Regions from separate parts of the Pseudomonas sp. BN414 genome, predicted to be linked through region 2. Evidence: predicted binding sites of a transcription regulator. Region 2 holds the regulator's gene; each other region holds the start of a gene.
What was found. The regulator sigma-54, encoded in region 2, starts transcription at its own class of promoters, with help from an activator protein. The targets are predictions, from matches to a motif close to ANTGGCATNNANNTTGCTNT.
Positions count from the first base shown of each region.

Region 1: glnA (glutamate--ammonia ligase) is a predicted target of sigma-54. The motif match lies at 5,210-5,229, and genes of this name have one in related genera.
Region 3: flgB (flagellar basal body rod protein FlgB) is a predicted target of sigma-54. The motif match lies at 2,801-2,820, and genes of this name have one in related genera.

Region 1 is NZ_SSOL01000078.1:357,883-365,895, reverse strand. It holds gene E8E95_RS26935 (DUF4124 domain-containing protein) at 1-348, opposite strand, end outside; gene E8E95_RS26930 (DUF4124 domain-containing protein) at 352-903, opposite strand; gene E8E95_RS26925 (mechanosensitive ion channel family protein) at 1,224-3,380, shown strand; gene glnA (glutamate--ammonia ligase) at 3,709-5,112, opposite strand; gene thiI (tRNA uracil 4-sulfurtransferase ThiI) at 5,444-6,898, shown strand; gene typA (translational GTPase TypA) at 7,025-8,013, shown strand, end outside.
Region 2 is NZ_SSOL01000079.1:309,184-317,196, forward strand. It holds gene pmbA (metalloprotease PmbA) at 1-850, shown strand, start outside; gene E8E95_RS29250 (HPr family phosphocarrier protein) at 917-1,189, opposite strand; gene rapZ (RNase adapter RapZ) at 1,207-2,064, opposite strand; gene ptsN (PTS IIA-like nitrogen regulatory protein PtsN) at 2,074-2,538, opposite strand; gene raiA (ribosome-associated translation inhibitor RaiA) at 2,555-2,863, opposite strand; gene E8E95_RS29270 (RNA polymerase factor sigma-54) at 2,948-4,444, opposite strand; gene lptB (LPS export ABC transporter ATP-binding protein) at 4,594-5,319, opposite strand; gene lptA (lipopolysaccharide transport periplasmic protein LptA) at 5,319-5,855, opposite strand; gene lptC (LPS export ABC transporter periplasmic protein LptC) at 5,842-6,411, opposite strand; gene E8E95_RS29290 (HAD family hydrolase) at 6,420-6,944, opposite strand; gene E8E95_RS29295 (KpsF/GutQ family sugar-phosphate isomerase) at 6,944-7,918, opposite strand.
Region 3 is NZ_SSOL01000071.1:236,087-244,099, reverse strand. It holds gene E8E95_RS19200 (5-guanidino-2-oxopentanoate decarboxylase) at 1-539, shown strand, start outside; gene E8E95_RS19195 (pyridoxal phosphate-dependent aminotransferase) at 561-1,751, shown strand; gene E8E95_RS19190 (NAD(P)H-dependent oxidoreductase) at 1,841-2,545, shown strand; gene flgB (flagellar basal body rod protein FlgB) at 2,867-3,274, shown strand; gene flgC (flagellar basal body rod protein FlgC) at 3,289-3,735, shown strand; gene flgD (flagellar hook assembly protein FlgD) at 3,755-4,435, shown strand; gene flgE (flagellar hook protein FlgE) at 4,481-5,818, shown strand; gene flgF (flagellar basal-body rod protein FlgF) at 6,174-6,917, shown strand; gene flgG (flagellar basal-body rod protein FlgG) at 6,963-7,748, shown strand; gene flgH (flagellar basal body L-ring protein FlgH) at 7,767-8,013, shown strand, end outside.

The sequences.
Region 1 (8,013 bases), on a different contig from region 2:
CAGCAGCAGGCGATAGCTGTGGTTGGCGCGCAGGCCGGGTTCGCTCACCGCGCTGACGATCAGGTTGCCTTCACCGTCGCGGATAGTCGCATCGGGTTCGGGAACCAGGATACGCAGGACCTGATAGCCCTGTTCGCGAGGAATGGGCTTGGGGTAGAGCGGCGGCGGTTGGATATCCCTGGGTGCATTCATTTCGTTGGGCGCGGGGGTGATTTCCAGGCGCTTGGCGTTGCCCGGCTTGGGCTGGTCGGTGAAGACGCGGTTACCTTCAGCGTCGATGTAGGTGTAGACCTCGGCCAGCGCGGGCTGGCCCAGGAGCAGCAGGGCAAGGAGCAGGAATCGTGTCATCGGTCAGTTGTTGGGCCGTGGGGTGGGGGGCGGCGGGCGTAGCGCCGGGCTGCTGGTGTTGACGCGCTGTACGGTGAAGGTGATCGGGGCACTGCTCTGCACCACAGTGGTGCCGGCGAGGACATCCACCATCAGGGTGTGCTCGCCACGGTCGACGTTCTGCACCTGCAGGCGCGGCACGTTGGTCGGTTGCCCATAGGGCTCGCCATCCAGGCGCAGACGCAGGCTGTGGCCGGGTTGCAGGCGCGGGTCCAGGCGCACGCCGACACTGAAGGTGCCGTTATTGGCGCGCAGGGCCTCTTCGTCCGGGAGGTTGGTCAGCTCCACCAGGTTGTAGGCCGCCTGTTGCTCGGCGCTGGCGTCGTCATTGGCGGGCTGGCTTGGTGGTTGGATCTGTACCGCGTTAGTCGGCGGCAGCTCCACCTTCTCGGTGGGGGTGCCATCCGGAGGTTGGTTGGTGAATACCGTGTTGCCGTTGGCGTCCGTGTACTTGTAGATCTGTGCGGCGGCGGGGAGCGCGACCGCAAGCAGCAGGCAACTGATGATGAGGCGCATGGTGGCGGTCTCCGGAAGGTCATGCCAAGCCTTGCACCCGGATGGCGAGCTGGCAAGTCGGGCATTGTGCGACAGCGTCGGGGCGATCGGTGTGCGCTGCAACACGTTGGGACATTTCTGGAATACCCGTGCCACTCCCGGCCCGAGCGAACTGTGGGCGATCGCTGCTGTCAGTCTTGCCTTCGTGGGTCGCTCCACCGTCCGCCGCTTGCGGATGGGCGCGGAGGCGGCTTTTGTATGATGCGGATCGCTTTCATCGTTTGTGGGATGACTTTCTCGTGCCGATACCATCCTTTATCGCCCCTCGTTTCCTCTATTTCTTGCTGTTCTGCCTCCTTGTCGGCCTGCTCTGTCCGGCGCAGGGGCAAGCGGCGCTGCCCAATCCGTTGGCGGGAAGTGCCGCAGGCGGTGAGCCGGTCAGCAATGCCCAGCTCGAACAGTCGCTCAACCAGGTGATCAAGACCCTGGAGAACGACCAGCAGCGCGCCGACTTGCTGAAAAAGCTCAAACAGTTGCGCGACGTCACCGGCAAGGAAAAGGAGAGCGAAAGCGGGGTGCTCGGGTTGATCGGCGACACCCTGAGCAGCCTCGAGAAGCAGTTCCAGGGCGACAACAGCCCGCTGCTGATCTGGAGCAACCAGTTCCGGCTGGCGAGCGCCGAAGTGCAGGAGCGTCTCCCCGGATGGCGCGACTGGCCGGGCATCGTCTTCAACTTTGCCGTGGTCATCCTGCTCTGGGCCTGCCTGGCCAGCGCCCTGCTGTGGCTGGGGCGGCGCATGCGCGAGCGCTTCGGACTGTCGGCGGAGCTGCCGCAGCACCCGAAGACCCGCGACCTCGTGCTATTCGCCCTGCGCAAGCTGGGGCCCTGGCTGATCGCCTTCTTCATCACCCTTTACCTGTCGTTTGTGCTGCCCAGCTCGCTGAGCAAGATGCTGGCGATGCTGATGGCCTACGTGCTGGTCTGCGGCACGCTGTTCTCCGCGCTCTGCGTGATCTGCCTGTCGCTGCTCAGCGGTCCGCACCGTATTCGTGCACTGGACATCCTGCGCCGCCAGGCCTTCCGCCCGCTGTGGCTGATCGGCAGCCTGGCAGCACTTGGCGAGGCGGCCCACGACCCACGACTGATCGCGGGCCTCGGCGAGCACACGGCGATCTGCCTCAGCACCCTGGCCAACGCCACCGCGGCCGTTCTAACCGCTCTGTTCGTGCTGCGCTTCCGCCGCCCCATTGCCCACCTGATCCGCAACCAGCCGCTGGAGCGTCGTCTCAAGCGTCGGGGCCTGCACGAACTGGTGGAGCTGGTCGGCTCCCTGTGGTTCGTGCCGGTGCTATTGCTGGTGGGTACCTCGCTGTTCGCCACTTTCGTATCGGCCGCCGACAGCAGTGTCGCCCTGCGCCGCGCCCTGGTCTGCGCCGTGCTGGCGGTGGTCGCCATGACAGTGATCGGCCTGCTCAGTCGCCGTTCCGGCCGAACGGGTGACGGCCGGCGGAGTGCGCCGTACGTCGATCAGTTGCAGAAGTTCGGCCTCACCCTGGTGCACCTCTTCGTGGCGTTGTTCTTCATCGAGGTGGGGCTGCGGGTCTGGGGCATGTCGCTGATCCGTTACGCCGAAGGCGAGGGCTCTGAAATCAGCATGAAGATGGTCAGCTTCGGCACCACGCTGCTGGTGGCCTGGCTGGTGTGGATTCTCGCTGACACGGCGGTTCAGCACAGCCTGGGTGTCGGCAGTCGGAATCGCGCGAACACGCGCGCCCTGACCATGCTGCCGCTGATCCGAAACGTACTGTTCGTCACCATCGCGGTGATCGCCCTGATCGTCGCCCTCGCCAATATGGGCATGAATGTCACGCCGCTGCTGGCCGGTGCCGGCGTGATCGGCCTGGCGATCGGTTTTGGTGCGCAGTCCCTCGTGGCGGACCTGATCACTGGCCTGTTCATCATCATCGAGGACTCGCTGTCCATCGACGACTACGTCGACGTCGGCGGCCACCTTGGCACGGTGGAGGGGCTGACCATCCGCACCGTGCGCCTGCGCGACCTGGACGGCGTGGTGCACACCATCCCGTTCAGCGAGATCAAGAGCATCAAGAACTACTCACGGCAGTTCGGCTACGCGATGTTCCGCTGGCCGGTCCCCTCGAGCATGCCGATCGACGACGCCGTGGCGCTGGTGCAGGACGTGGCGAAGGAGTTGCGCAGCGATCCGTTGGTCTACCGCAGCCTGTGGTCGCCGCTGGAATTGCAGGGCGTCGAGAGCTTCGACAATGGCCAGGCGATCCTGCGCTTCCGCTTCAAGACCGCGCCGATCAAGCAATGGGAAGTGCAGCGGGCGTTCAATCTGCGCCTGCGCAGACGTCTCGACCAGTCGGGCCTGGAACTGGCGATGCCACGCCTGAACGTGCAGCTCAGCCGCGTGCGCCAGCCAAGGGCCGAGCCGCCGGAAGGGCAGGGCGTGCTGGCGGATGGGGGAATCTAGCTGAGGCGGTGGACTGCTGGTTGTGGGGGCGAATTCATTCGCTATGGGCTGCGCAGCAGCCCCCTGCAGTGTTCAGGGGCAGACCTGCGGTCTGCTAAGCGATTGAAATCGCCCCCACAGGGTGTCCGGGCAGCAGAAAGGTTGCCCCAGCGTAGGTTGGGTAGAGGTACGAAACCCAACAAGGGTGCGCACCGGACCGCACCGCTAATCGTTGGGTTTCGCTGCGCTCTACGCCAACCTACCGCACGGACATGCTCCGTGTTTCCTCAATAAAAAAGGCCTCCCGAAGGAGGCCTTAATGTTGACGCTATTTATAGGTATTCGTGGATCAGACGCTGTAGTACAGGTCGTATTCCAGCGGGTGCACGAAGGTGCGCACCTTGATTTCTTCTTCGCTCTTCAGCTCGATGTAGGCATCGATGAAGTCGTCGGAGAACACGCCGCCCTTGGTCAGGAACGCACGGCCCTTGTCCAGCTCTTCCAGGGCTTCTTTCAGGCTGCCGCAAACCTGCGGGATTTCCTTCGCCTCTTCCGGCGGCAGGTCATACAGGTTCTTGTCAGCGGCATCGCCGGGGTGAATCTTGTTCTGGATACCGTCCAGACCGGCCATCAGCAGAGCTGCGAAGCACAGGTAGGGGTTGGCAGCCGGGTCCGGGAAGCGCGCTTCGATGCGGCGGGCTTTCGGGCTGTTCACGTACGGGATACGGATCGAGGCGGAACGGTTGCGGGCGGAGTAGGCCAGCATTACCGGAGCTTCGAAGCCAGGAACCAGACGCTTGTAGGAGTTGGTAGCCGGGTTGGTGAAGCCGTTCAGGGCCTTACCGTGCTTGATGATGCCGCCGATGAAGTACAGGGCGGTATCGGACAGGCCGGCATAGCCTTCGCCAGCGAAGGTGTTCTTGCCATCTTTGGAGATGGACATGTGAACGTGCATGCCCGAACCGTTGTCGCCGTACAGCGGCTTCGGCATGAAGGTCACGGTCTTGCCGTAAGCGTCAGCCACGTTGTGCACGCAGTACTTCAGGGTCTGAACTTCGTCAGCCTTGGCAACGAGGGTGTTGAACTTCACACCGATCTCGTTCTGGCCAGCGGTGGCCACTTCGTGGTGGTGAACTTCTACCACCAGGCCCATTTCTTCCAGGGCGTTGCACATGGCGGTACGGATTTCGTGGTCGTGGTCGACCGGCGGTACCGGGAAGTAGCCGCCTTTGACGCCCGGACGGTGGCCCTTGTTGCCGCCTTCGATGTCGGCGTCGGTGTTCCAGGAAGCCTGTTCGGAGAAGATCTTGAACATGGAGCCGGAGATGTCGGACTTGAACTTCACTTCGTCGAAGATGAAGAACTCCGGCTCCGGACCCACGAATACGGTGTCACCGATACCGGTGGTCTTCAGGTATTCCTCGGCGCGGCGGGCGATGGCGCGCGGGTCGCGATCGTAGCCTTGCATGGTGCTCGGCTCGATGATGTCGCAGACCAGGATAATGGTCGGCTCTTCGGTGAACGGGTCCAGAACGGCAGTGCTGTCGTCCGGCAGCAGGATCATGTCGGAAGCTTCAATGCCTTTCCAACCTTCGATGGAGGAGCCGTCGAACATCTTGCCGTGTTCGAAGAAATCGTCATCGGCGTCACGGGCCGGCATGGTCACGTGCTGCTGCTTGCCTTTGGTATCGGTGAAGCGCAGATCAATCCACTTCACGTCGTGTTCTTTAATCAGTTGAAGCGACTTCGACATGTTGTCCTCCAGGTGGTTGGGGGCAGAAACCTTGCCTCCCATAAAATCGGGCTGAAGCCGGGGCGGGATAGTCCGCCAGGGCGACCTGCCTCACAAGGGAGCAAATTGCGTGCCAGTGCCCCGGAATGGGCAGATGGCCCAAAACTCGCGCCTGGCGGGGGCTTCGCTCCGTTTGTGCACAGTTTTGCGCACCGTTTTCGTGCCCTGCATGGTGCATGCGCTCCGTTTTGGTGCAGCGAAAGCTTTCCTGAATGATTTTGGTCAAAGCTTGAACAATTTCCGCTATAATCCGCGCCCCTCTTTTTCGGCCGCCGTTGCAGGCGCTGTTTTCATGAAACTGATCGTCAAAGTCTTCCCGGAAATCACCATCAAGAGCCGGCCGGTGCGCAAGCATTTCATCCGCCAGCTCTCGAAGAACATCCGCGCGGTCCTGAAAGACCTGGACCCGGAGCTCGAGGTGACTGGCGTCTGGGACAACCTGGAAGTGCAGACGCGGCAGACCGAGCCGAAGCTGCTGCGCGAGATGATCGAGCGGCTGACCTGCACCCCGGGCATCACCCACTTCCTGGAAGTGCACGAGTACCCGCTGGGCGACTTCGACGACGTACTGGAAAAGTGCAAGCTGCATTACGCCGACCAGATTCCCGGCAAGATCTTCGCCGTGCGCTGCAAGCGTGCAGGCAAGCACACATTCACCTCCATGGAGCTGGAGCGCCACGTCGGCAGCCGCCTGCGCCAGGAGTGCAACGCGGCCGGCATCTCTCTGAAGAACCCGGAAGTGGAAGTACGGATGGAAGTGCGCGACCAGCGCCTGTTCGTCATCCACCACCAGCACGACGGCATGGGTGGTTACCCGCTGGGTTCCCTGGAGCAGACCCTCGTGCTGATGTCCGGCGGCTTCGACTCCACCGTCGCTGCCTACCAGATGATGCGTCGTGGTCTGATGACCCACTTCTGCTTCTTCAACCTCGGCGGTCGTGCCCACGAACTGGGCGTGATGGAAGTGGCCCATTACCTGTGGGAAAAGTTCGGTCGCTCCCAGCGCGTGCTGTTCATCAGCGTGCCCTTCGAGGAAGTGGTCGGTGAAATCCTCAGCAAGGTCGACAACAGCCAGATGGGCGTGGTGCTCAAGCGCATGATGCTGCGCGCCTCCACCCACATGGCGCGCAAGTTGACCCTGGATGCGCTGGTGACCGGCGAAGCCATTTCCCAGGTATCCAGCCAGACCCTGCCCAACCTCTCGGTGATCGATTCGGCCACCGAAATGCTGGTGCTGCGTCCGCTGATCGCCAGCCACAAGCAGGACATCATCGACACCGCCACCCGCATCGGCACCGCCGAGTTCGCCAAGCACATGCCCGAGTACTGCGGTGTGATCTCGGTGAACCCGACCACCAAGGCCAAGATCGGTCGCATCGAACACGAGGAAGAGCAGTTCGACATGGCCATCCTCGAGCGTGCCCTGGAGCGCGCGCGCCTGGTGCCCATCGACCGGGTGATCGACGAACTGGGCCAGGACGTGGCCGTGGAAGAAGTGCGCGAAGCCCTGCCGGGGCAGATCGTCATCGACATCCGCCACCCCGATGCGCAGGAAGACGACCCGCTGGAACTGCCTGGCGTCGAAGTGCAGGCCCTGCCGTTCTATGCGGTCAACAACCGTTTCAAGGAACTGGATGCCAACCGCCAGTACCTCCTGTATTGCGACAAGGGCGTGATGAGCCGCTTGCACGCTCACCACCTGCTCAGCGAGGGACACGCCAATGTGCGCGTTTATCGCCCGGCCTAAACAGCCCGGGCTGTTCGGCGGCAGCATCCGCCACCGCCCTCCCGATTGCCGGCCCTGAGTCGCAGTTCATTCATATGCGCCGCCTAGACTTCGCGGCAAACCGAATCCTCTGATCGAGATACAAACGTGATCGAAAAACTCCGTAACATCGCCATCATCGCCCACGTCGACCATGGCAAGACCACCCTGGTAGACAAGCTCCTGAAGCTGTCCGGCACCCTCGACCGCAAAGAAGCGGAAAGCGAGCGCGTGATGGACTCCAACGACCAGGAAAAAGAGCGCGGCATTACCATTCTGGCGAAGAACACCGCCATCAAATGGAACGGCTTCAACATCAACATCGTGGACACCCCCGGCCACGCCGACTTCGGCGGTGAGGTTGAGCGTGTGATGTCCATGGTGGACTCCGTTCTGCTGGTGGTCGACGCCCAGGACGGCCCCATGCCGCAGACCCGCTTTGTGACCCAGAAGGCTTTCAAGGCCGGCCTGCGTCCGATCGTCGTCGTCAACAAGATCGACCGTCCGGGCGCGCGCCCTGACTGGGTCATCGACCAGATCTTCGACCTGTTCGACAACCTCGGTGCCACCGATGAGCAGCTCGACTTCCCGATCGTCTACGCCAGCGCCCTGAACGGCATCGCCGGTCTGGACCACGAGAAGATGGACGACAACATGGACGCCCTGTTCCAGGCCATCATCGACCACGTTCCGGTACCGGACGTAGACGTCGACGGTCCGTTCCAGATGCAGATCTCCCAGCTGGACTACAACAGCTTCCTCGGCGTGATCGGCATCGGCCGTATCGCCCGTGGCCGCGTCAAGGCCAACACCCAGGTAGTTGCAGTCAGCGACGACGGCACCCGCCGCAACGGCCGTATCCTCAAGATCATGGGCCACTCCGGTCTGCAGCGCGTTGAAGTGGCCGATGCTGAAGCCGGCGACATCGTCTGCGTGAGCGGCATGGAAGAGCTGTTCATCTCCGACACCCTGTGCGACCCGCAGAACGTCGAAGCCCGTCCGCCGCTGACCGTTGACCAGCCGACCGTGAGCATGACCTTCCAGGTCAACGACTCGCCGTTCGCCGGCAAGGAAGGCAAGTTCGTCACCAGCCGCAA
Region 2 (8,013 bases):
TTGCCGCGTTTACGGCAACAGCCATGGTTTCGTCGGTGGTTATGCGAGCACGCGGCACAGCCTGAGTTGCGTGATGATTGCCGAGCAACAGGGGCAGATGCAGCGCGACTACTGGTATGACGTCAGCCGAATTGGCAGCCAGCTTGCCGATCCGGCCAGCATTGGCCGTCGCGCTGCCGAACGCACCGCTGCTCGTCTTGGCGCCCGCCCGGTGCCCACCTGCGAGGTGCCGGTGCTGTTCGCCGCCGAGCTCGCAACCGGTTTGTTCAGCAGCTTCCTCGGCGCCATTTCCGGCGGCAACCTGTACCGCAAATCCTCGTTCCTCGAGGGTGCCCTGGGCCAACGGTTGTTCCCGGAGTGGCTGTCCATCGACGAGCGTCCGCATATTCCGCGCGCAATGGCCAGCGCCGCCTTCGACAACGACGGCCTGGCGACCTATGCCAAACCTTTTGTCGAGAAAGGTGAGCTGGTGTCTTACATCCTCGGCACCTATTCCGGCCGCAAGCTGGGCCTGCCGAGCACCGCCAACGCCGGTGGTGTGCACAACCTCTTCGTCAGCCATGGCCAGGAAGACCTCGCAGCCCTGCTGCGTCGCATGGGCCGCGGCCTGCTGGTGACCGAGCTGATGGGGCAGGGGCTGAACATGGTGACCGGCGACTACTCCCGTGGCGCCGCTGGCTACTGGGTGGAGAACGGCGAAATCCAGTTCCCGGTGCAGGAAGTGACCATTGCCGGCAATCTCAAGGATATGTTCCGCCGGATCCTGGCGGTGGGCAGCGACCTGGAGCTGCGTGGCAATATCCGCACCGGCTCGGTGCTCATCGAGAAAATGACGGTGGCCGGTAGCTGAGACTGGCTTTCTCCAGAATGAAAAACGCGCCCTGATGGGCGCGTTTTTCATTGGGGCAGATGACGGTCATTCACCTTCGTCGAACTTGTTGTTGATCAGCTCGATCAAGGCGTTGAGGGCGTCGTCATCCTGATCGCCTTCGGTGTGCAGGTGAATGGGCGTGCCCTTGCCCGCAGCCAGCATCATCACCGCCATGATGCTCTTGCCATCGACCAGGCTTTCGGGGGTGCGGCCGACGCGGATCTGGCAGGGATAGCGACCGGCCACGCCGACGAACTTCGCCGCCGCCCGGGCGTGCAGGCCGAGCTTGTTGATGATCGTGATCTCGCAGGCAGGCATCGCGTTTTCCAATCCTTCTAACTGAGGTCGCGGTGGCGAACCTGGACATTCTTCAAACTGGGTTTCAATGCCGCGCCCAGGCGATCAGCAATGTACACCGAGCGGTGATGCCCGCCGGTGCAGCCGATGGCGATAGTGACATAAGCCCGGTTGCTGGCAGCGAAGCGTGGTAGCCATTTGCTCAGGTAGCTGTGGATATCCTGATACATCTCCTCCACATCCGGCTGGCCGGCAAGGTATTCGGCCACCACCGAATCAAGCCCAGAATGGTCGCGCAATTCAGGCTTCCAGTAGGGGTTGGGCAGGCAGCGCACGTCGAACACCAGGTCAGCATCCACAGGCATGCCGCGCTTGAAGCCGAAAGATTCGATCAGGAAGGCCGTACCAGGCTCGGGTTGATTGAGCAGGCGTAGCTTGATGCTGTCACGCAGCTGATAGAGGTTGAGATGCGTGGTGTCGATCTTCAGGTCAGCGAGATCGGCAATGGGCGCCAGCAGCACTTCCTCGTCCCGAATGGCTTCAGCCAGGGAGCGATTGTCATTGGTCAGCGGATGGCGCCGGCGCGTTTCGGAAAAGCGCTTGAGCAGGGTGTCGTGCTCGGCGTCGAGGTAGAGCACATCGCATTTGATGTGACGATGGCGCGCCTCGGCGAGTAGCTCGGGGAAGCGTTGCAAATGGCTGGGCAGGTTGCGCGCGTCGATGGAGACGGCGACCTGGGGTTGCAGCAGTTCGGTGTGCAACAGCGCCCGTTCGGCCAGCTCGGGAAGCAGGCCGGCGGGGAGGTTGTCGATGCAGTAGTAACCGTGGTCCTCGAGAACATCGAGGGCGGTGCTCTTGCCCGACCCGGAGCGGCCGCTGACGATGATCAGGCGCATGGTGAAGCCCTAGCGTCCGCTCTGCACGTCCACCACTACCTGGTAGAGGCTGGCGCTGTCGGGAGCCTGGCGCAGTCGCTCGCGTACATCGCTGCGGTCGAGCATGCTGGCTATCTGTCGGAGCAGTTCAAGGTGCTCATCGGTAGCAGCTTCCGGGACCAGCAGGACGAACAGCAGGTCAACCGGAGCGCCATCGATGGCGTCGAAATCGACTGGAGCGTCAAGGCGAAGCACGGCGCTTATGGGCGCCATGCAGCCGGTGAGGCGACAGTGGGGAATGGCGATGCCATTGCCGAAACCGGTGGAGCCAAGCTTCTCCCGAGCTACCAGGCTTTCGAAGATATCCTGGTTGTCGAGGTCGGGAAGATCACGGGAAACCAGCTTGGCAATCTGTTCCAGTACACGCTTTTTGCTGCCACCCGGCACGTTCACCAGGGAACGGCCGGGGGTCAGGATTTGCTCGAGTCGAATCATAGGAAGGGGAAGAGTGTCAGCGGGCCGTAGCGCCCTGCTGGCGATTCAACTGCTTTTCCTTGTGTTTGATCAGTTGGCGGTCAAGTTTGTCGGTAAGCAGGTCGATGGCAGCGTACATGTCTTCATGTTCCGCATTGGCCACGACCTCCCCACCAGCGATGTGCAAGGTGGCTTCGATCTTCTGCTTCAGTTTCTCGACCTCCATGATGACTTGCACATTGGTGATCTTGTCGAAGTGGCGCTCGAGCCGGCCAAGTTTCTCGCCGACATAATCGCGCAGGGCGTCGGTCACATCCAGTTGATGTCCACTGATGTTGACTTGCATACCGCTTTCTCCTTATTGCCCGTGTATAAGAGACAGGCTAACGGGCCTGCCACCGGAACACTTTGGCGTGGGTCAATTTCCGCGTCACATCAGTCGCTTCCGCTCGCTGGAAGGCGCTATCCCAAGGGATTCGCGATACTTGGCTACTGTGCGACGGGCCACTTGAATGCCCTGTGCCTCCAGTAAACCAGCGATCTTGCTGTCGCTCAACGGCTTTTTCGGATTTTCCGCAGCGACCAGTTTTTTGATGATCGCGCGGATCGCGGTAGACGAACATTCGCCGCCTTCCGAGGTGCTGACGTGGCTGGAGAAGAAGTACTTCAGCTCGTAGATTCCGCGGGGAGTGTGCATGTATTTCTGAGTGGTCACGCGCGAAATGGTGGACTCGTGCATACCCACGGCTTCGGCGATGTCGTGCAGAACCAGGGGCTTCATCGCCTCGTCGCCATACTCCAGGAAGCCGCGCTGGTGCTCGACGATCTGGGTGGCGACCTTCATCAGGGTCTCGTTGCGGCTCTGCAGGCTCTTGATGAACCAGCGCGCTTCCTGAAGCTGATTGCGCATGAAGGTGTTGTCGGCGCTGGAGTCGGCACGACGAACGAAACCGGCGTAGTGCGGATTGACCCGCAGGCGTGGCACGGCTTCCTGGTTCAGTTCGACCAGCCAGCGTTCGTTGTGCTTGCGGACGATCACGTCGGGCACCACGTACTCAGGCTCGCTGGCCTCGATCTGCGAGCCGGGACGCGGATTCAGGGCCTGGATCAGTTCGATGATCTGACGCAGCTCATCTTCCTTGACCTTCATGCGCCGCATCAGCTGGCTGTAGTCACGGCTGCCGAGCAGATCGAGGAAGTCACCGGCCAGGCGCTGGGCCTCGGTCAGCCACGGGGTGCCCGGTGGCAGTTGGCGGAGTTGCAGGATCAGGCATTCGCGCAGGTCGCGGGCGCCGATGCCGGCGGGCTCGAACTGCTGGATGCGATGGAGGACGACTTCGACTTCGTCCAGCTCGATGCCGAGCTCAGGGTCGAAGGCTTCGACGATCTCCGCCAGCGACTCTTCGAGGTAGCCGTCGTTATTGATGCAGTCGATCAGGGTGACCGCGATCAGGCGGTCGGTGTCCGACATGGGAGCCAGGTTCAGCTGCCAGAGCAGGTGGCTTTGCAGGCTTTCGCCGACCGAGGTGCGCGAGGTGAAATCCCACTCGTCGTCATCGTTGCTTGGCAGGCTGCTGGCGCTGGTCTGGTAGACGTCTTCCCAGGCTGTGTCGACCGGCAGTTCGCTCGGAATGCGCTCATGCCATTCGCCATCTTCCATGGCTTCGGCATTGGTTTCGACGCTGGACTCCTGGAAGCTGGATTCCTGGCTGCCCGTATTGGGCTGTTGGTCACCTTCGGCCATTGGGTCGGAGGTGTCGAAATCGTCGCCATCCTCCTGCCGCTCGAGCATCGGATTGGATTCCAACGCTTCCTGGATCTCCTGCTGGAGGTCCAGGGTGGAGAGTTGGAGTAGGCGGATGGCCTGTTGCAGCTGCGGGGTCATCGTCAGCTGCTGGCCCATCTTGAGGACTAGCGATGGTTTCATGGCAGAGGGCTTTGCACCTTGATTCGCCGGCGCTAACGCGCCATCCACTACAGGGCGCCTTAAGCGCCACCAGGAAGCAAATTATATGCCTGACCTTGAAGGATTTTCCTAGCTCGCGCAAGCCATCTTGTAGGCGATGTCGCGGGACGCTACAGGCGGAACTCGTGGCCCAGATAGACTTCCTTCACCAACTGGTTGGCCAGGATGGCTTCCGCGCTACCTTCTGCGATCAGTTGTCCGTCACTGACAATGTAGGCGGTCTCGCAGATGTCCAGGGTCTCACGCACGTTGTGGTCGGTGATAAGTACACCGATTCCCTTGGCCTTGAGGTGATGGATGATCTGCTTGATGTCGCCCACGGAAATGGGATCCACGCCGGCGAAGGGTTCGTCCAGCAGGATGAATTTGGGGGAGGTGGCCAGCGCACGGGCGATTTCCACACGACGGCGCTCACCGCCCGACAGGCTCATGCCGAGGCTGTCGCGGATGTGGCTGATGTGGAACTCCTGCAGCAGGCTTTCCAGCTCCTTGCGGCGTGCGGCGCGATCCAGGTCCTTGCGGGTCTCGAGGATCGCCATGATGTTGTCCGCGACGCTGAGCTTGCGGAAGATCGAGGCTTCCTGCGGCAGATAGCCGATACCCGCACGGGCGCGGCCGTGCATGGGCTGGTGGGTGACATCCTGCTGGTCGATCAGGACGCGACCCTGGTCGGCCTGGACGAGGCCGACGATCATGTAGAAGCAGGTGGTCTTGCCGGCGCCGTTGGGGCCGAGAAGGCCAACGATCTGTCCGCTGTCGATCGACAGGCTGACATCGCGTACCACCTGGCGGCTCTTGTAGCTCTTGGCCAGATGCTGGGCTTTGAGAGTCGCCATTACTGTGCTTTCTGCTCTTTCTTCTTCGGCTGGATGACCATGTCGATCCGCGGACGCGGTGTGCTGACATTGGTGCCAGTAGCGCGCCCTGCGTTGACGATCTGGCGCTGGGTGTCATAGACGATCTTCTCGCCTTCGAAGGTATTGCCTTCCTGGATCACCTTGGCCTGATCGAGCAGGATGATGCGCTCGTTGGCAGCGAAGTATTGGATGGTCAGGCCGTAGGCCTTGACGATTTCCTTGTCCACTGCGGGCTTCTGTTCGTAGTACGCGGGCTTGCCGACAGAGGTGAAGACCTCGACATCGCCATTCGCGTCCTGGGTGATGGTGACGGTGTCGCCGGTGATCTTCAGGGTGCCCTGGGTGATCACGACGTTGCCGCGGTAGACCGCGACGCCTTGCTTGTCATCGAGCTCGGCGCTGTCGGCCTGGACGCGGATCGGTTGATCGCGGTCCGTGGGCAGGGCCCAGGCGGCAGCACTTCCGAGTGCGGTGCCCAGGCTGAGCAACAGGGGGAGGGTTTTAACGAACCTCATGCTGGCCTCTTACATTGGACTGCAGGATCATCCTGCTGTCATTCAAGTACGCTTTCATTCCTTGTGCCGTGGTCACCCCATTGGCCGCGTCGATTCTAACGGCTTGCTGGGTCTGCGCATATTCCTCGTCAGGGAACACGGTCAGGCGGCTGGTGGTCAGGATAGTCGGGCGCCCTTTGCCGTCGGTGCGCGCCACTCGGACCTTGTCGATCAATTCGACCTGCTTGCCTTCAGGGCCGACTTCGCCACGCTCGCTCTGCACATGCCAGGGATAGGCGGTGCCGCGGTGCAGAAGCAGGTCCGGATTGGTCAGCAGTGTGACATCAGTGGCCTTCATATGTTCGAGGCGGGTGGCAGTCATTTCGTAGTGGAGCTTGCCGTCTTCCTGGAACTGGGTGCTCTTGCCGTTTTCCACGTAGAAATCGATGGCGTTGTCATTGCCTGGAGCGCTTGTCCGGTCCATGAAGCTTTCGGGGCGGATATTCCAGTAGCCCAAGGCGATGAGTAGCGCAGCGATCGGGAGCAGGAACAGCGCAAGGCGGATGTTCTTTGGCATCGGTAACCTCAGAGATAAGCGGCTTGCGCCGCTTCCAGGCTGCCCTGGGCGCGCAGGATGAGTTCGCAGAACTCGCGGGCCGCACCTTCGCCACCACGCGCCTGGGTGATGCCGTGGGCATGTTCGCGAACGAATGCGTCGGCATTGGCCACGGCCATGCCCAGGCCGACACGACGAATTACCGGCAGGTCGGGCAGGTCGTCCCCGAGATAGGCGACCTGGTCATAGTTCAGGCCCAGTTCCGCGAGCAGGCCATCAAGGACCACCAGTTTATCTTCGCGTCCCTGGAACAGATGCTGGATGCCGAGATTCTGTGCGCGGCGCTCGACCACTTCCGACTGGCGACCGCTGATGATGGCCGTGCGAACGCCGCCATTCATCAACATCTTGATGCCCTGGCCGTCGAGGGTATTGAACGTCTTGAATTCTCCGCCTCCGGGCAGGAAGTAGAGGCGGCCGTCGGTCAGCACGCCGTCCACGTCGAACACGGCCAGGCGGACGGCCTTGGCGCGGCTGAGGAGTTCATTGCTCATCAGATTACTCCTGCGCGGGTCATGTCATGGATGTGCAGTGCGCCGATGGGGCGGTCATCTGTATCGACCACGACCAGCACGTTGATCTTGTGGTCATCCATGATCTTCAGCGCTTCGGCGGCAAGCATGTCCGGGCGTACCGTCTTGCCGTGGATGGTCATGACATCGTCGATGCTGGCCAGGCGCACGTCGACACCCTTGTCCAGGGTGCGGCGCAGGTCGCCGTCGGTAAAGATGCCAGCAAGGTGGCCATCGGTTTCCACCACTGCGGTCATGCCCAGGCCCTTGCGGGTCATTTCCAGGAGTGCCTCGCGAAGCGGCGTACCGCGCGCAACGCTGGGCAGGCTGTCGCCGCCATGCATGATGTTCTCCACCTTCAGCAGCAGGCGACGGCCAAGCGCGCCACCCGGATGGGAAAACGCGAAATCCTCGGCAGTGAAACCGCGGGCTTCCAGCAGGGCGATGGCCAGGGCATCGCCCAGAACCAGTGCGGCCGTGGTGGAAGAGGTGGGGGCCAGGTTCAATGGGCAGGCTTCCTGGGCCACGCGGGCATCCAGATTGGCGGCCGCGGCCTTGGCCAGCGGCGAATCCGGTTTGCCGGTGAGGCTGATCAGGGTGATCCCCAGGCGCTTGATCAGCGGCAGCAGGGTGACGATCTCGGCAGTCGATCCGGAGTTGGAGAGCGCCAGGACCACGTCTTCACGGGTGATCATGCCCATGTCGCCATGGCTGGCCTCGGCCGGGTGGACGAAGAAGGACGGTGTGCCAGTGCTGGCCAGAGTGGCGGCGATCTTGTTGCCGACATGCCCGGACTTGCCCATGCCTACCACCACCACGCGTCCCTTGCAGGCCAGGATCAGCTCGCAGGCGCGAACGAAATCGGCGTCGATGCGCGGCAGGAGGGCGTCGATCGCCTCGCGTTCGAGTTGGATAGTGCGTTGTGCGGACTTGATGAGATCGCTGGATTGGCTCATGGGGCGTGAAGTGGCCGAAGGAAAAGGCGCCGATTATAGCGATAAAGGTGATTTAGCTCACGCGCCAATGCCGTGGAAGCTGTCGCAAAGCTGAA
Region 3 (8,013 bases), on a different contig from region 2:
CGCTGCAGACCATTCACCAGGCGATTCTCGACCGCATTGCCGCCACGCTGCCGGCCGATGCGTTCATCAGCACCGACATGACCCAGCTGGCCTACACCGGCAACTACGCATTCGCCAGCCGGGCACCGCGCAGCTGGTTGCACCCCACCGGCTACGGCACCCTCGGCTACGGCCTGCCGGCCGGCATCGGTGCCAAGTTCGGCGCACCGGAACGGCCCGGCCTGGTGCTGGTGGGGGATGGTGGTTTCCTCTACACCGCGCAGGAACTGGCGACCGCCACGGAGGAGCTCGACAGCCCATTGGTGGTGCTGCTGTGGAACAACGACGCCCTGGGCCAGATCCGCGACGACATGCTGGCACTGGATATCGAACCGGTGGGTGTGCTGCCGCGCAACCCGGACTTTGCCGGCCTGGCCCGCGCCTTCCATTGCGCCGTGAAGCAGCCCCGCAGCCTCGACGAACTGGAAGGCGACCTGCGCGCAGGCTTCGGCCACCCCGGCGTCACCCTGATCGAACTGAAACACGCCTGCGCTCATTGAGCGCAGGCCGAGGAGATATCCATGCGCTTTTCCGACCTCACCCAACGTATCGCCGGCGACGGCGCGGCTGCCTGGAACATTCACTACCGTGCGCTGGAACGCCAGGCCCGCGGTGACGACATTCTCCTGCTGTCGGTAGGCGACCCCGATTTCGACACGCCGCAGCCCATCATCCAGGCGGCCATCGACAGCCTGCTCAACGGCAACACGCACTACTCCGACGTGCGCGGCAAGGCCACCCTGCGCCAGCGCATCGCCGCCTGGCACAACCAGCGCAGTGGGCAGAGCGTCGGCCCGGACGAAGTGGTGGTATTGGCCGGTGCGCAGTGCGCGTTGTTCTGCGTTGTGCAGTGCCTGCTCAATCCGGGCGACGAGGTCATCGTCGCCGAGCCCATGTACGTCACCTACGAAGCCGTGTTCGGCGCCTGCGGTGCGAAAGTGATCCCGGTGCCGGTACGTTCGGAGAACGGTTTCCGCATCCAGGCGGAAGATGTGGCTGCCGCGATCACTCCGCGCACCCGTGCCCTGGCCTTGAACAGCCCGCACAACCCATCCGGTGCCAGCCTTCCGCGCAGCACCTGGCAAGCGCTGGCTGAACTCTGCATTGCCCATGATCTCTGGATGATCTCCGACGAGGTCTACAGCGAACTGCTCTTCGAAGGCGAGCACATCAGTCCGGCCAGCCTGCCGGGGATGGCAGAACGCACCGCCACCATCAACAGCCTGTCCAAGTCCCACGCCATGACCGGTTGGCGGGTGGGCTGGGTCGTAGGCTCGAAGGAGTTGTCCGGGCACCTGGAGAACCTCGCCCTGTGCATGCTCTACGGCTCGCCCGACTTCGTTCAGGACGCCGCCTGCGTCGCACTGGATGCTCGCCTGCCTGAGCTGGAAGCCATGCGCGAGGCCTATCGGCAGCGGCGCGACCTGGTCTGCGCGAGCCTGGAAGACTGTCCCGGCTTGCGTGCGCTGAAACCGGACGGCGGCATGTTCGTGATGGTGGATATCCGTCCGACGGGGTTGTCCGCCCAGGACTTCGCCGACCGGCTGCTGGACAACCATGGCGTGTCGGTATTGGCGGGCGAAGCGTTCGGCCCCAGCGCGGCTGGCCATATCCGCCTGGGGCTGGTGCTGGGCAGTGAGCCGCTGCAAGAGGCCTGCCGCCGCATTGCCCGCTGTGCAGCCGAACTGATTGATCAACTAGAAATCGCATGAATGAAGGTTTGCGTTGCGCGGCGAATCCCTCATCGTTGGGCTTCGCTGCGCTCTGCACCAACCTACGGACAGTGCCATAAGGAACACCCATGAAGATTCTGATCGTCCATGCCCACCCCGAGTCGCAGTCGTTCTGCAGCGCCTTGCGCGATCTCGCAGTGGAAACCCTGCAAGGGCAGGGGCATGAAGTCCGCCAGTCCGACCTCCACGCACTGGAGTGGAACCCGGTCGCCAGCGCCGCCGATTTCAGCGAGCGGCAGAACCCGGATTACCTGGTCTACGCCCTGGAACAGCGTGAAGGCGTGAAGGCCGGCAAGATTGCGCCGGACATCCAGCGCGAGCTCGACAAGCTGCTCTGGGCCGATCTGCTGATCCTCAATTTCCCGCTCTACTGGTTCTCGGTGCCGGCCATGCTCAAGGGCTGGATCGACCGCGTGCTGGTATCCGGTATTTGCTACGGCGGCAAGCGCTTCTACGACCAGGGCGGCCTGGCCGGCAAGAAGGCGCTGGTGACCCTGACCCTGGGTGGTCGCGAGCATATGTTTGGCGACGGCGCCATCCACGGTCCGCTGGAGGACATGCTGCGGCCACTGCTGCGTGGCACTTTGGCCTATGTCGGCCTGGAGGTCCTGCCGCCCTTTGTGGCGTGGCACGTGCCCTACATCAGCAATGACGCCCGCCAGGATTTCCTGCGTGCCTATCAGGACCGGTTGCAGGGGCTGAGTCAGGATGTGCCGCTGGAGTTCCCACGGCTGGACCAGTTCGACGACAGGTTGTACCCACTGGCTCGATGAGTGCAGGAAGGCCGCCCAAGGGCGGCCTTCTTATTTTCCGATCAACTCCTTTTGTAGGAGCGAGCTCTGCTCGCGAAAGTCCCGAGCGCGATCATTCGCGAGCAAGCTCGCTCCTACCTGTCTATCGCCGGATGCCCCGCCAAAGCGGCAACCGGCGGCAAATAGCCCTTGCCGCTTTGCCGCCCGGCCCCTGTCTGTTGCCGCTTTTTGCCGCTCTAGATTTCGTCAAACTATTGAAATTAAAGGAAAAATAGTTTTGGCACGACCTTTGCTGAATGTCAGATAAGCAAAACCAGATTGCCACTGGCAAAGGTTCCGGACATGAGCATCAGCTTCGAAAAGGCCCTCGGCATCCATCAGCAAGCCCTCAGCTTCCGCGCCCAGCGTGGCGAGGTGCTGGCCAACAACATCGCCAACGCCGATACCCCGAACTACAAGGCTCGTGACCTGGACTTCGCCAGCGTGCTGGCCCAGCAGTCGGAGAAGGCCGCCCACGGCAGCTTCCAGGCCGCCCGAACCAACGAACGCCACATGGTCGCCGAAGGTTTCGACATGGCTGACGCCTCGCTGAAGTACCGCATTCCGTTCCAGGCGGCCGTAGACCAGAACACCGTCGACGCCCAGCTGGAGCAGTCGAACTACACCGAGAACGCCATGCAGTTCCAGGCCAGCTTCACCTTACTCAACAGCAAGTTCAAAGGGCTGATTAACGCCCTGCGCGGCGAATAATGGAGAGCCAAGCCATGTCACTGTCCAGCATCTTCAACATTGCCGGCACCGGCATGAGTGCCCAGAACACTCGGCTGAACACCATCTCCAGCAACATCGCCAACGCCGAAACGGTGTCCTCCAGCCTCGACCAGACCTACCGCGCCCGCCACCCGGTGTTCGCCACCGTGATGCAGGACAGCCTGGGCAACGGCGACCGTGGTTCGCTGTTCGCCGACCAGGACCAGTCCGGTGCCGGCGTGCAGGTACTAGGCGTGATCGAGGACCAGAGCACCCTGACCCCGCGCTACGAGCCGAGTCACCCGGCGGCCAACGCGGATGGCTACGTCTACTACCCCAATGTGAACGTGGTCGAAGAGATGGCCGACATGATTTCCGCCAGCCGGTCCTTCCAGACCAACGTGGAAATGATGAACACCGCCAAACAGATGATGCAGAAAGTGCTGACCCTGGGTCAGTGATAGCGCGCGAGGGAACAGCATGAGTGTCAGCAACGTAGCGTCCACCGATGGCCAGTCCTTTCTCGACCAGTACGCCATCAAGAACGAAGCCAAGAGCAAGGACCTCGGCAAGAACGAGTTCCTGGAGCTGCTGGTCGCCCAGTTGAACAACCAGGACCCGCTGTCTCCCCAGGAGAACGGCGAGTTCATTGCCCAGCTGGCGCAGTTCAGCCAAGTGGAAGGCATCGAGAAGCTCAACTCCAGCATGGGTTCGCTGCTGTCTGGCTACCAGTCCTCCCAGGCGTTGCAAGCCTCGTCCTTGGTGGGTCGCAAGGTGATCGTGCCGAGCGAGAAGGCCGTGGTGGACACCAGTGAAACCTTCAAGGCCAGCGCCAATCTGCCCATTTCCAGCAGCAACGTCTGGGTCAACGTCTACGACAGCGCCGGCACCCTGGTTAACCGCGTCACCCTTGGCGAGCAGCCTGCCGGCAGCGTGAGCTTCATGTGGGACGGCAAGGACTCGAGCGGCAAGGTCATGCCGCCTGGCACCTACAAGTTCGAAGCACAGGCCCAGTACGGCGGTGAGACCAAGGCCCTCTACACCATGCTGCCGGCCAACGTCGACAGCGTCACCCTCGGCCAGAACGGCGGCGAACTGATGCTCAACCTCGCGGGCATCGGTAGCGTCGGGCTCTCCAAGGTCCAGGTCATCGGTCAGTAATTTCCCGGTTCAGAGCGCCGGGAAGCACCGGCAAAGGAGATAGAAATGGCGTTCAACATCGGTCTCAGCGGCCTGCGTGCAGCGACCAGCGACCTCAACGTCACCGGTAACAACATTGCCAACGCCGGCACCGCGGGCTTCAAGCAGTCCCGGGCGGAGTTCGCCGACGTCTATGCCGCTTCTGTGCTGGGTACCGGCAAGAACCCCCAGGGCAGCGGCGTGCTGCTGGGCGACGTGTCCCAGCTGTTCAACCAGGGCAACATCAACTACACGCAGAACGCCCTGGACCTGGCCATCAACGGCAACGGTTTCTTCCAGACCAGTAACAACGGCGAGGTCAGCTACACCCGCGCCGGCTACTTCGGGACCGACCGCAGCGGCTACATCGTCAACAACTTCGGTTACCGCCTGCAGGGCTACGGCATCGACGGTAACGGCAATGTGCAGAATGGCGTGGTCAGCGACCTGCAGGTCCAGACGTCCAACCAGGCACCCAGGGCCACCACCGAGGTCGCCCAGAAGTTCAACCTGAACTCCACCACCAAGGCGCCGACCAACACCCCGTTCGACCCGAGCGATCCGACGACCTACACCTCGTCCACCTCGGTCAACATCTATGACTCCCAGGGCAATGCCCACGTCATGACCCAGTACTTCATCAACAACTCGGACCCGGCCGCGACACCGCCGGTGACCAACAACTGGACCATGGCTGTGCTGGTGGATGGCCGCAATCCGTCCAACCCGACCAGCACCGACCCGCACACCACCAACCTGTTGTTCAATGCCGACGGCAGCCTGAACACCGCTGGCATGGCGGCGGGTGGCGAGCTGAATTACGACCCGGCCACCGGGCTGATGAACCTGGATGATTGGGTACCCGCCGTATCCGATGGCGGCACGCCCGCCAACTGGTCGGCCAACGGCGCCACCGCTGACGCCGGCGGCATCCGCGTCGATATCCGCGGCTCCACCCAGTACTCCAGCGCCTTCGCGGTGAACAGCATCAGCCAGGACGGCTACACCACCGGCCAACTGGCAGGTCTGGAAATCGACGACACCGGTGTGATCTTCGCGCGCTACACCAATGGCCAGTCCAAAGTGCAGGGCCAAGTGATCCTCGCCAGCTTCGCCAACGTCCAGGGTCTGACCCCGGTCGGCAAGACCGGCTGGGTGCAATCGTTCGAGTCCGGTGAGCCCATCGTCGGTACGCCACGTTCCGGCACCCTGGGTGCTCTCCAGGCTGGCGCCCTCGAAGACTCCAACGTCGAGCTGTCGGACCAGTTGGTGAACCTGATCGTCGCCCAGCGCAACTATCAGGCGAACGCCAAGACCATCCAGACTGAGGATGCCGTAACCCAAACCATCATCAACCTCCGTTGATGAGCGGCTGCGCGTCGGCCATGCGTTGTTGAAAGTGACCCGAGGAATGCTCATTTACAGCCGTAAACTCGAGTGCGAGCCCAGTCCGCTTCCTCAGGCCACTTTCGCCTAGCCTGGCTCTAGCTCGCGCGCTCATCCTTGCCATGGAGTCCTACGGACTCCGAGCGGCAAATCCCCTTGCCGCTGGCGGCATCCCCTCGCCGCCAGCGCTTTGACAAGGCCCTGCAAAGGGCCTTTTTCTTTTCTGGAAAGTCATTTTATTTCAATGTCTTGCGAATAATCTTCTGCGTTGGCACGACGCTTGCTGCATGGCATGCAAAGCGCCAAGGGCGGCAACGCCCACTCGGAGAGATTCATGGACAAGATGCTTTATGTCGCAATGAGCGGAGCCAGCCAGAACAGCCTGGCTCAGCGTGCTCATGCCAACAACCTGGCGAACATTTCGACTTCCGGTTTCCGCCGTGATTTCGAGCAGGCGCGATCCATGCCTGTGTTCGGTGACAGCTTCCCGTCGCGGGTCTATGCCATGACCGAGCGGCCGGGTACCGATTTCACCCCCGGCGCACTCCAGGAAACCGGCCGTGACCTGGATGTCGCCGTGGAAGGGGAGGGTTGGGTTGCGGTGCAGGCGCCTGACGGCAGCGAAGCCTATGTGCGTACCGCCAGCCTGCAGATCGATGCCCTTGGCCAGCTCCGCACCGGCAATGGTTTGCCGGTCATGGGCAATGCCGGTCCCATTGCCATTCCGCCGGAGCAGAAAGTCGAGATCGGCCAGGACGGCACCATCAGCATCCGTGCCCTGGGCGAGGCGCCCAACGTGGTGGCTGAGGTGGACCGCATCAAGCTGGTCAACCCCGATCCCAAGCAGCTGGAGAAGGGCGCCGACGGCCTGATCCGTGTCAAGGACCCGCTGCAGCCGGTGCAGGCCGACGCCAATGTCCGCGTGACCTCCGGCTTCATCGAGGCGAGCAACGTCAACGCCGTGGAAGAGATGACCGCGATCCTGTCGCTGTCCCGCCAGTTCGAGCTTTCCGTGAAGATGATGCGTACCGCCGAAGACAATTCTTCGGCAATGGCGCGGGTCTTGCAGTTCAGCTAATCACCAGTACGCGGCGCCATGTTTCCGGCGCCCGAGGAGAAGAAAATGCTTCCGGCACTCTGGGTCAGCAAGACCGGCCTGTCCGCCCAGGACATGAACCTGACCACCATTTCCAACAACCTGGCGAACGTTTCGACCACGGGCTTCAAGCGCGACCGCGCCGAGTTCGAGGACCTGCTGTACCAGATCCGTCGTCAACCGGGTGGCCAGACCAGCCAGGACAGCGAACTGCCCACCGGCCTGCAGCTGGGTACCGGTGTGCGCATCGCCGGCACCCAGAAGATCTTCACCCAGGGCAGCCTGCAAACCACCGAGCAGCCGCTGGACATGGCCATCAACGGTCGCGGCTTCTTCCAGGTGCTGATGCCCGATGGCACCGTCGCCTATACCCGTGACGGCAGCTTCCACCTGAACTCCGACGGCCAGATCGTCACCTCCCAGGGCTTCGCTCTGGAGCCGGCCATCGTCCTGCCCGCCGAAGTGCAGACCTTCACCGTGGGCGAGGACGGCACCGTCTCCGTGACCACCACCGGCAACCCCGCTGCTCAGATCATCGGCAATATCCAGACCGCCGACTTCGTCAACTACGGCGGCCTTCAATCCATCGGCAACAACCTCTATCTGGAGACTGCCGCCAGTGGCGCGCCGCAGGTTGGCACTCCGGGCCTGACCGGTTTGGGCGTGGTGCAGCAGAACACCCTGGAGAACTCCAACGTCAGCGTGGTCGAGGAACTGGTGAACATGATCACCACCCAGCGTGCCTACGAGATGAACTCCAAGGTCATCTCCACCGCCGACCAGATGCTCGCTTTCGTCACGCAGAACCTGTAACGCCCTGAGGTAGTTGTCATGAACCGGCTGATCATTCTTCTCCCGCTGCTCGGCATCACCCTGATCCAGGGCTGTGTGCAACCTGCGCCGCGACCGAACGATCCCTACTACGCGCCCGTGCTGCCGCGCACTCCGCTGCCTGCCGCACAGAGCAACGGCGCGATCTACCAGGCCGGTTTCGAGACCAACCTCTACGACGACCGCAAGGCCTATCGCGTGGGTGACATCATCACCATCACCCTCAACGAGCGTACCCAGGCCAGCA